2 regions of the Candidatus Agathobaculum pullicola genome follow, and region 2 is predicted to be linked to the other one. Evidence: predicted binding sites of a transcription regulator. Region 2 holds the regulator's gene; the other holds the start of a gene.
What was found. Region 2 encodes HrcA, which represses chaperone genes, less so after heat shock. Its sites were predicted from a motif close to TGTTAGCACTCNNNNNNNNNGAGTGCTAACA; they were not measured.

Region 1 (3,422 bases), on a different contig from region 2:
GATACCTCATTGCCATGTTGCTCACTGGAGCTGTAGCATTTTTGCTGAATTTTATCATTCTCTATCGGAAAGTGGGATTTTCACTGCGGCCAATTCGACGCTTTGGTGTTCCATTCTTTTGCGGTGCAGCACTGTTTTTCTGGACGCGCGTTTTCCATCAGGTGTTTTCTCAGATTTGCTATTCCGACATAGCAGTGCTGGCGTGTACCATAGTCAGTGTGGGAATACTCTATATCATCGTACTGCGCCTGATGGGAATTCGCTTGCTATATTATTTATCCAAACGAATCGAAAAACCGTATTTACCTGGACTGCATATGTGGTAAATGGCTTGACAAATGTGGATGAAACCGATAAGATAAACACATAATATGACGGCTCCTGCCCGCGCTTTCGGCAGGAGCCTTTTTGCAGGAGAAAAGGGGAGTGCATGACATGGAATTAACCATGTGTTGTCCGACGTTATTCGGACTGGAAGGCATTGTGGCGGATGAGTTGCGTTTTGGCGGCAAACTAAGTGATGTATATGCCGAAAATGGTCGAGTGCTGTTTGAGGGAGACGAAAATACGCTGGCATGGGCAAATTTGAATCTGCGCTGTGCGGAGCGTGTATTGATTCGGCTGGGCATGTTTCCCGCTAAAACATTCGACCAATTGTTTGAGGGAGTGCGTGCACTGCCATGGGAGCAGTTTATTCCAAAAGACGCTGCGTTCCCAGTGAAAGGACATAGCTTGAATTCTGCGCTGCACTCGGTACCGGACTGCCAGAAGATTATAAAAAAAGCAGTGGTATCCCGACTGGGGGAATACTATCATCAAAGTTGGTTCGAGGAAAGCGGCGTAAAATATCAAATTCAGTTTGCGATCATGCGAGATACTGCCGAGATATATCTTGACACCTCGGGGGTCGGCCTCCATAAGCGCGGCTATCGTGCCAACAGCAACGCGGCGCCGCTGCGGGAAACACTGGCAGCGGCACTGGTGAAAATAGCTCGCTGGCGGGGGAGAGAACCATTTCTCGATCCGTTCTGTGGGTCAGGCACGATTGCAATTGAGGCTGCAATGATTGCACAGCGGCGTGCGCCAGGCCTGATGCGTGCATTTGATGCGGAAAAATGGACCTGTTTTGATGCGTCTGTCTGGCGTCAAGCCCGGGAAGATGCCATCGGCATGGCTGATAGCAGCGCACATTTCGATATAGTCGGCAGCGATATTGATTATTCCTGCGTACAGTTGTCGATTGAGAATGCACGCAAAGCGGGCGTGGCTAATACGGTATTTTTTGAACAAGCAGATGCTGTTACACGGAATTATATGCGCAATGGAGTGCTAATTGCGAATCCGCCGTATGGAGAGCGGCTGCTTGATCTGAAGCAAGCGGAGGCGCTGTATCAAAAGTTTGGTCGTGCAGTTGAAAAATCGCCAATGAAGCAGTATATTCTCAGTTCAGATCCGTTATTTGAACGCTGTTTTGGGAAAAAGGCGGATAAACGGCGAAAACTCTATAATGGCATGCTTAAATGCGAACTTCACATATACTTTAAGCACTCGAAGTATCAAGTTGCTAACTGAAAAAGATATGTCTGATTAATTCATAAAAAATTCATAAATTTTTTGACGTATTTTCCAAAAAACCTCTTGCCAATTAGAAAAAGTTGATGTAATATAATACTCAAGTTAGCACTCCGGTTGCATGAGTGCTAAACTGTGGCTTTGTTAATATTATTTATCATAGGAGGCATCCGTTATGAAACTCAAACCCCTTTGCGATCGTGTTGTGATCAAGATGGTAGAGGCAGAGGAAACCACTGCCAGCGGTATCATTCTTACTGCGTCTGCGCAGGAAAAACCGCAGGTTGCTGAGATTATTGAGGTTGGCCCGGGTGGCGTGGTAGATGGCAAGGAAATCAAGATGGAAGTCCAGAAGGGACAGAAGGTCATCACCGGCAAGTACACCGGCACTGAGGTCAAGCTGGACGGCGAGAAGTATATTATTGTTCGCCAGAGTGATATTCTTGCAATTGTTGAGTAAGAAGCAGTATTTCAGGAGGTAATATATCATGGCAAAGCAGCTTATTTATGGCGAGGATGCGCGCAAGGCACTGCAGCGTGGCATCGATCAGCTCGCTGATACGGTAAAGGTTACGATTGGTCCGAAGGGCCGTAATGTCGTACTGGATAAGAAGTATGGCGCGCCGCTGATTACAAATGACGGTGTGACCATTGCGAAGGAAATCGAGTTGGATGACCCGTATGAGAATATGGGTGCACAGCTGGTCAAGGAAGTTGCAACCAAGACCAACGATGTGGCCGGTGATGGCACCACAACGGCAACCGTTTTGGCGCAGGCGTTTGTTCGCGAGGGCTTGAAGAATGTAGCGGCAGGTGCAAACCCGATGGTGATGCGCCGCGGTATCTCCAAGGCTGTCAATGCGGCAGTGGAAGCCATTGCTAAGAATTCCAAGACCGTGGACGGCACCAATGACATCGCCCGTGTTGGTGCGATTTCTTCCGGTGATGATGAGATTGGCAAGCTGATTGCAGAGGCAATGGAGAAGGTATCCACTGACGGTGTGATTACGGTTGAGGAATCCAAAACTGCAGAAACCTATTCGGAAGTTGTCGAAGGTATGCAGTTTGACCGTGGCTATGTTACTCCCTATATGTGCACCGATACCGAGAAGATGGAAGCAAATCTGGATGACGCACTGGTGCTGATCACCGATAAGAAGCTCTCCAACATTCAGGAATTGCTGCCGATCCTGGAGCAGGTTGTCAAGTCTGGCAAGAAACTGCTCATTATTGCTGAGGATATTGAGGGCGAGGCTCTGTCCACCCTGATTGTCAACCGTCTGCGCGGCACTTTCACTTGTGTTGCAGTTAAGGCACCGGGCTTTGGCGATCGTCGTAAGGATATGCTGCGCGATATCGCTATCCTGACTGGCGGTACCGTAATTTCCGAGGAGGTCGGCATCGAACTGAAGGATGCAACCATGGATATGCTTGGTTCTGCTCGTCAGATTAAGGTAACCAAAGAAAACACTACAATTGTGGATGGTGCTGGCGACAAGCAGGCTATTGCAAATCGCGTAACGGAAATCCGTGGCGCAATCGAGCGTACAACTTCTGATTTCGACCGAGAGAAGCTGCAGGAGCGTTTGGCTAAGCTGGCTGGCGGTGTTGCAGTTATCAAGGTTGGTGCAGCTACCGAGACCGAAATGAAGGAAAAGAAGCTGCGCATTGAGGATGCGCTGAATGCAACGCGCGCAGCGGTGGAAGAAGGTATTGTTGCTGGCGGCGGTGTTGCATACGTCAATGCAATTGCAGCGGTTGAAGTGCTGGCTGAGGCTGCAGAAGGCGACGAGAAGACTGGTATGCAAATTGTTGCACGTGGTCTGGAGGCACCGATGGCGCAGATTGCG
Region 2 (7,165 bases):
GTTATCGACCCGCGTTTTTCACTCGTCACGCGCGGCGCTGCTCCTACAGTACAGTATCTCGGTATACAGGAAAACCCGCAGGGATACGGCTGGGCAGCCGGTGCGGATTACGGCGTAAAAATCCTTAATATTTTGGAGAATATTCTCGCGTGCTAAAGTGCATACTGAAATAGAGGTGAATTTACATGAACCGGTATCATAACCTGACCGAACTATTGGCAATCAATCGTTCCGCACACGCCTACTTCTCCCAACTGCCCACACATGTGCGCCGCATGATTATTGAACGCGGCGACTGCGTTCACTCACAGGCAGAGCTGCAGGGTTATGCCGAGAAACTGATGTCGCAAAAAGATTGAAAAAGCTCAGCCTTAGACTCAATGTCACTAAGTTAATGACATTGGTATGTTGGCAAAGCAACAAGAATGAGAGCATCCGAAACAAGCAGCTGTTTTGGATGCTCTTTTTCTAAAATTTGAGCATGGCAAGCACAAGAATTTATGCTACGCTGTATTGCACGCCTGTAATCATTCTGCAAGGGCTGCTTCTGCCCAAGCGAATAGGTGAAACATACCTGTTTTTTACCCTTTCATACATATTAATATATCCCCTTGCTTTTTAGGCATATCCATCTTCCTCGTGCAACTGATTTCTATATTTATCCATATAGTATGATATCATTTCAGGCCGCGAAAGGAAAGTGAGCGACACGAATCTCTTTTGCCGTTCTTACGCCTTTAGCACTCTTTCCAGTCGTGTGACAAACACAGACATATCATTTAACAAAATATTCATAAACGGCACTTGACTTTGCAGCCATAGGGTGGTAAATTAAGTTTAGCACTCAGGATGGATGAGTGCTAAACCCTAACAGAAAGGAGTCAGGTTCGGTGGAATTGTCCGAGCGAAAAAAACAAATCCTAAAGGCGATTATCGGTGACTATATCCGCACTGCCGAGCCGGTCGGCTCCAAGGCATTGACAGAAGGACATTCTCTTCCCTTTTCTTCCGCCACCATTCGCAACGAAATGAGCGAATTGGAGGAAATGGGTTATCTAGAAAAGCCGCATACCTCTGCCGGCCGTATTCCTTCACCGCAAGGCTATCGTCTGTATGTAGATGAGTTGATGGAGCAGCCGACAGACACGGGTGAGGATGATACGCCGCTGCAAACCATGATGCAAACCAAGGTGCGTGAGCTTGATCGCCTGATCCAAGAGGCCGGCAAGCTGATCTCCAGCCTGACCAATTACGCTTCTGTCGCCATTACCCCTGCGCTGACTCAAATTTCTATCCGGCAGTTTGAGATCATCCCGGTGGATAAAATGAATTTTGTCATCGTGGTGGTCACCGACTCCGGCACGGTCAAGAACAAAATGGTGCGCACCATGGCTGATGTTTCCAAAGAGGAGGCCGAGCTGCTTACCTATGTTCTTAACCAAACGCTAACCGGCTTGCCGCTCAGCCATATCACAGCGGAGCGCTTCGACATCGTGCGCCGTGCCGCTGGTCTTTCCGCGCTGCTTGCGCCGGTTGCCGAATATATCGCAGAACTAATTGAAGAGTTGGGCAACCAAAAGGTTTTTCTGGAGGGCACCAACAAGCTGCTGCGTTTCCCCGAGTATCGCGATCTGCACAAGGCACAGGCGCTGCTCGATTACATGGAGGACGACCGAAAGCACCTGCTGCCGGCCACGCGTAAAATAGACGGTATCCAGTTTTTTATCGGGCCGGAAAACGGGGCAAATCCCCTGCGTGAAACCTCTGCAATCTACGCAAAATATGATATCGGTCACATCGGACAAGGTGCCATTGGTATTGTCGGACCGACCCGCATGGATTACGCCAAGTTGTCCGCACAGCTCAGCCGTTTTGCCAAGGGGCTCAATAAGCTGATCGCGGAAACCTTTTTGGATGAAAAAGACGGGAATTCCTGATTCCCCTGCAAATGGAGGCATTAAATCACATGAGCAAAAAGAAACAGCCCGAAGCTGCCGAAGTCGAACAGACGGCGGCTGCGGAACAGGCAGCGGAAACCGCCGCTGAATCAAACGTAAGCGAAGAACCGGCCGCACAGCCTGCTGAAGACTGGAAAGCCAAGTTCGACGAACTCAACGACCGCTACTTGCGCATGGCAGCGGAGTATGACAACTTCCGTAAGCGCAGCCAGCGTGAACGCGAGCAGTCGTACAACGACGCGGTCAGCCATGCAGTCAAGGCGTTGCTGCCGACCTACGACAATCTTGAGCGTGCGCTCAAGGCGGAAACCGCAGACGCGGAATACAAAAAGGGCGTGGAAATGACCATGACCCAGTTGGTCGAAAGCCTCAAGGGCCTGAACGTCACGATTATCGAAGCGTCCGCGGGCACCGGCTTCGACCCGAATTTCCACAATGCTGTTATGCACGTTGAGGACGAATCGCTCGGTGAAAATCAGATTGCCGAAGTGTTCCAGCAGGGTTTCCAAATCGGCGACAAGGTCATCCGCCATGCGATGGTTAAGGTGGCCAACTAAAATCTTGTAAAGCAAACAGTTATCATAAAGGAGTGCTATCAATTATGGGCAAAATCATCGGTATCGACTTAGGTACAACCAATTCCTGCGTATCCGTTATGGAGGGCGGCGAAGCCGTTGTTATCCCTAATGCGGAAGGCGCGCGCACCACGCCGTCTGTTGTTGCGTTCTCCAAGGATGGCGAGCGTATGGTCGGTCAGGTCGCAAAGCGTCAGGCTGTTACCAATGCTGACCGCACCATCATTTCCATCAAGCGTCATATGGGCTCGGATTATCGCGTCAACATCGACGGCAAGCCCTATTCCCCGCAGGAGATTTCCGCAATGATTCTGCAGAAGCTGAAAGCGGACGCAGAAGCCTACCTCGGCCAGCCGGTAACGCAGGCGGTTATCACGGTTCCCGCTTACTTCTCTGACTCTCAGCGTCAGGCGACCAAGGATGCCGGCAAGATTGCAGGTCTGGAAGTACTGCGTATCATCAACGAGCCGACCGCAGCTGCACTGGCGTACGGTGTAGATAAGGAATCCGAGCAGAAGATCATGGTTTATGACCTCGGCGGCGGTACGTTCGACGTTTCCATCCTCGACATTGGCGAAGGCGTTCTGGAAGTTCTGTCCACCGCAGGCGATACCCACCTCGGCGGCGACGACTTCGACCAGCGCATCATCGACTGGATGGTGGCAGAGTTCAAGAAATCCAACGGCATCGACCTGTCGAGCGACAAGATGGCGATGCAGCGTCTGAAGGAAGCTGCCGAAAAGGCAAAGATCGAGCTGTCCGGCATGTCCCAGACCTCGATTAACCAGCCGTATATCACCGCGGACGCGACCGGCCCGAAGCACCTCGAGCTGACGCTGACCCGTGCAAAGTTTAACGAGCTGACCGCTGATCTGGTCGAGCGCACCATGGGTCCGGTTCGCCAGGCAATGAGCGATGCCGGCCTGTCCGCTTCCGACCTGTCCAAGGTTCTGCTGGTCGGCGGCTCGACCCGTATTCCGGCCGTGCAGGAAGCCGTAAAGGGCATCACCGGCAAGGAAGGCTTCAAGGGCATCAACCCGGATGAATGTGTTGCCATCGGTGCGTCCATTCAGGGCGGTGTGCTCGGCGGCGAGGTTAAGGACGTACTGCTGCTTGACGTCACCCCGCTGTCTCTCGGCATCGAGACCCTCGGTGGCGTATGCACCAAGCTGATTGACCGCAACACTACCATCCCGACCAAGAAGAGCCAGATTTTCTCGACCGCGGCCGACAATCAGCCGTCTGTTGAGATTCACGTCCTGCAGGGCGAGCGTGAAATGGCAGCCGGCAACAAGACGCTTGGCCGCTTCACCCTCGACGGCATCGCTCCGGCACCGCGCGGCATACCGCAGATCGAGGTTACCTTTGATATCGACGCCAACGGCATCGTAAACGTATCGGCAAAGGATCTGGGTACCGGCAAGGAGCAGAAGATCACCATTACTGCATCGACCAACCTCTCGAAGGAGGAGATCGACAAGGCGATGCACGAAGCAGAACAGTATGCCGAGCAGGATAAGAAGAACAAGGAAGCCGTTGAAATCCGCAACAACGCGGAACAGCTGGTGTTCCAGTCTGAGAAGGCGCTGACCGATCTGGGCGACAAGCTCTCCGCGGATGAGAAGAGCGGCGTACAGGCAGAGATTGACAAGGTCAAGGAAGCGCTCAAGGGCACGGATACTGACATGATCAAGATGGCCACCGATAATCTCTCCAAGAAGTTTAGCGATTTGGCCGGCAAAATCTATCAGCAGCAGGCTCCGCAGGGCGACGCCAACATGGGCGGCCAGCCGGGTGCAGGCGCATCGAGCGGCGCGCAAGGCGACTTTGTCGACGCAGACTTTACCGAAGTCAAGGACGACGATCAGAATAAGTAATTTCCATGCCGCGTGGGGCGGAACGGTTTCCGTTCCGCCCTGCGGCATGCTATTTTCTGTTATTTGAGGGATCACAATGGCTGATAAAAGAGACTATTATGAGGTGCTTGGCGTACAGAAAGGCGCAAGCGAGGATGAGCTGAAAAAGGCCTATCGCCGGCTTGCCCGCAAGTATCACCCCGACCTGAACAAAGACAATCCGGAGGCTGCCGACAAATTTAAGGAAGTCAACGAAGCCTATGAAGTACTGTCCGATGCGGATAAACGCGCAAAATATGACCAATTCGGCTTTGCAGGCGTCGACCCGAGCTATGGCGGCGGCGCAGGCGCGGGCGGCTTCGGCGGCTTTGATATGGGTGACCTTGGCGACCTGTTCGGTTCGTTCTTTGGCGGCGGCTTTGGCGGCGGACGCTCCCAGCGCCGCAACGCCCCCCAACGCGGCGAATCCATTCGACAGAACATCATACTTTCGTTCGAGGAAGCGGCATTTGGCTGCGAGAAGGAGATATCGGTCAACCGTATCGAGTCTTGCGATGAGTGTGGTGGTACCGGCGCAGCGAAGGGCACCAGTGCAGAAACTTGTCCGAACTGCCGTGGTACTGGCACGGTAACGCAAACGCAGCGCACACCGCTGGGCATGTTCCAAACGCAAGGCGCCTGCCCGAACTGCCGCGGTACCGGTAAAATTATCAAAAAGCCGTGCAGCAAATGCGGCGGCGCAGGCCGTGTGCGTAAGACACGCAAATTCAAAGTCAATATTCCGGCTGGTATCGATGAAGGGCAATCCATCCAGCAGCGCGGTCAAGGCAATGCAGGCGTCAACGGCGGTCCGGCAGGCGATCTGTTTGTGACCATCTCCATCCGCCCGCATCCAATCTTTACGCGCGAGGGACAGGATGTCTATGTCGATATCCCGATTTCGTTTACACAGGCGGCGCTGGGCGATACGCTGCAGGTGCCGACCATCGACGGTCGTGTCGAATATAAGGTGCCCGAGGGTACGCAGACCGGCACGGTATTCCGCATGAAGGGCAAGGGTATTCAAAACGTAAATGGTCGCGGACGCGGCGATCAGTATGTCCGTGTGACCATTGAAGTGCCGAAAAATCTGACCGAAAAGCAGAAAAAACTGCTGCGGGAATTTGAGGCATCCTCTACGGACGAAAACCAGAGCAAGCGCAAAGGCTTTTGGGACAAGGTGAAAGATGCGCTGGACATCGACTAATTCCAAAAGCATGAAATAAAGGCTCGAAACCATTCGGTTTCGAGCCTTTATTGTGTTCATATTTGATTTACTCGTTATTTTCCCGATAATATCGGATGAGCGCCTGCGTTCCCAAATCACCCATGCCTTCGGCCTCCAAATCGCCGTACATCGTGCAGACCCGCTCGAGTACAGGCAGTGCGCCAAAGCCCTGCCCCTGTGCAATCTTCATATCCTTGATAAAATGCTTCAGGAAAAAGCCGGGCGCATAATCCTCCCGCATCATCTTGGGCATCAGATTTTCCATCTGCCACGAACAGGCTGCCCCTTTAGAAATGCTGTCCAGCATTTTCTGCGTGTCCAGCCCTGCCCGCTCGGCATAGGCCAGTGCTTCGCTGACGCCTGCTATCGTGCCCGCAATGGCAATCTGGTTGGCCATCTTGGTATGCTGGCCCGATCCCGCCGGGCCTTCGTACACAATCTGCTTACCCATTGCCTCAAACAACGGCAGGCATGCCTGAAAATCCGCTTCCTCACCGCCTACCATGATAGACAATGTGCCGTTTTTCGCCCCCGTATCGCCACCGGAAACCGGTGCATCAAGCACATGCAGGCCACCCGCTGCGCCTTCTTGATAAATACGAATGGACAACTTCGGGTCGGTTGTCGTCATGTCGATCAAATATGTACCAGAATCGGCAGCTGCAAGAATGCCCTCCGGTCCGAAATATACCTGTTCGACATCCCTTGGATACCCTACCATCGTAATGACCGCATTCCGACCGGATGCACACTCCGCCGCAGATGCACACCATGTCACATTGTTTTGTGCCAGAAAATCCTCCAGTTTGGCTTTTGTACGGGAATAAATACACACCTCATAGCCTGCTTTAAGCAGATTCTTCACCATGGAGCGCCCCATCACACCTACGCCGATGAATCCGATTGATCGCATTTTGTTTCCTCCTATCCGCACCCTATGGTCAACGGTCTTTGAGCGATACATATCCCGTTGCCGGCTGCACACAGCGATAAGCCGGACGGATAATCTTGTCCGTATTCACCAGCTCCTCCAGCCGATGCGCGCTCCAGCCCACAATACGCGCAATTGCAAACACCGGGGTATACAGTTCAGGCGGCAATCCCAGCATCGAGTACACAAAGCCGGAATAGAAATCGACATTTGCGGAAACGCCTTTATAGATGTGACGCTCATGCGCAATCACCTCGGGTGCAATTCGTGCAACGAGAGAATAGAGCGCAAAATCTGCATCCCTGCCTTTTTCATGGGCCAGCTGCCCAACAAAAGACTTGAACACCTCAGCACGGGGATCCGAGATAGAATAAACCGCATGGCCCAAGCCGTAGATAAGCCCCTTGCGGTCAAACACCTCCCGGCGCAGCAATCGACCCAGATAATCCGCTACAGCTTCTTCATCAGTTGTATCCGTCACGTTCTTCTTCAGATCCTCAAACATCTGAACGACCTTATAATTTGCGCCGCCATGCTTCGGTCCCTTGAGTGAGCCGAGTGCCGCGGAAATTGCCGAA

Region 1: ACTQ3V_RS12400 (co-chaperone GroES) is a predicted target of HrcA. The motif match lies at 1,676-1,706, and genes of this name have one in related genera.

The regions. Positions count from the first base shown of each region.
Region 1 is NZ_JBQKJP010000041.1:13,214-16,635, reverse strand. It holds gene ACTQ3V_RS12410 (oligosaccharide flippase family protein) at 1-326, shown strand, start outside; gene ACTQ3V_RS12405 (THUMP domain-containing class I SAM-dependent RNA methyltransferase) at 436-1,572, shown strand; gene ACTQ3V_RS12400 (co-chaperone GroES) at 1,748-2,032, shown strand; gene groL (chaperonin GroEL) at 2,061-3,422, shown strand, end outside.
Region 2 is NZ_JBQKJP010000035.1:22,855-30,019, reverse strand. It holds gene ACTQ3V_RS11585 (glucosaminidase domain-containing protein) at 1-156, shown strand, start outside; gene ACTQ3V_RS11580 (hypothetical protein) at 186-359, shown strand; gene hrcA (heat-inducible transcriptional repressor HrcA) at 891-1,937, shown strand; gene grpE (nucleotide exchange factor GrpE) at 1,967-2,515, shown strand; gene dnaK (molecular chaperone DnaK) at 2,560-4,410, shown strand; gene dnaJ (molecular chaperone DnaJ) at 4,487-5,635, shown strand; gene ACTQ3V_RS11555 (NAD(P)-dependent oxidoreductase) at 5,703-6,569, opposite strand; gene ACTQ3V_RS11550 (citrate/2-methylcitrate synthase) at 6,598-7,165, opposite strand, start outside.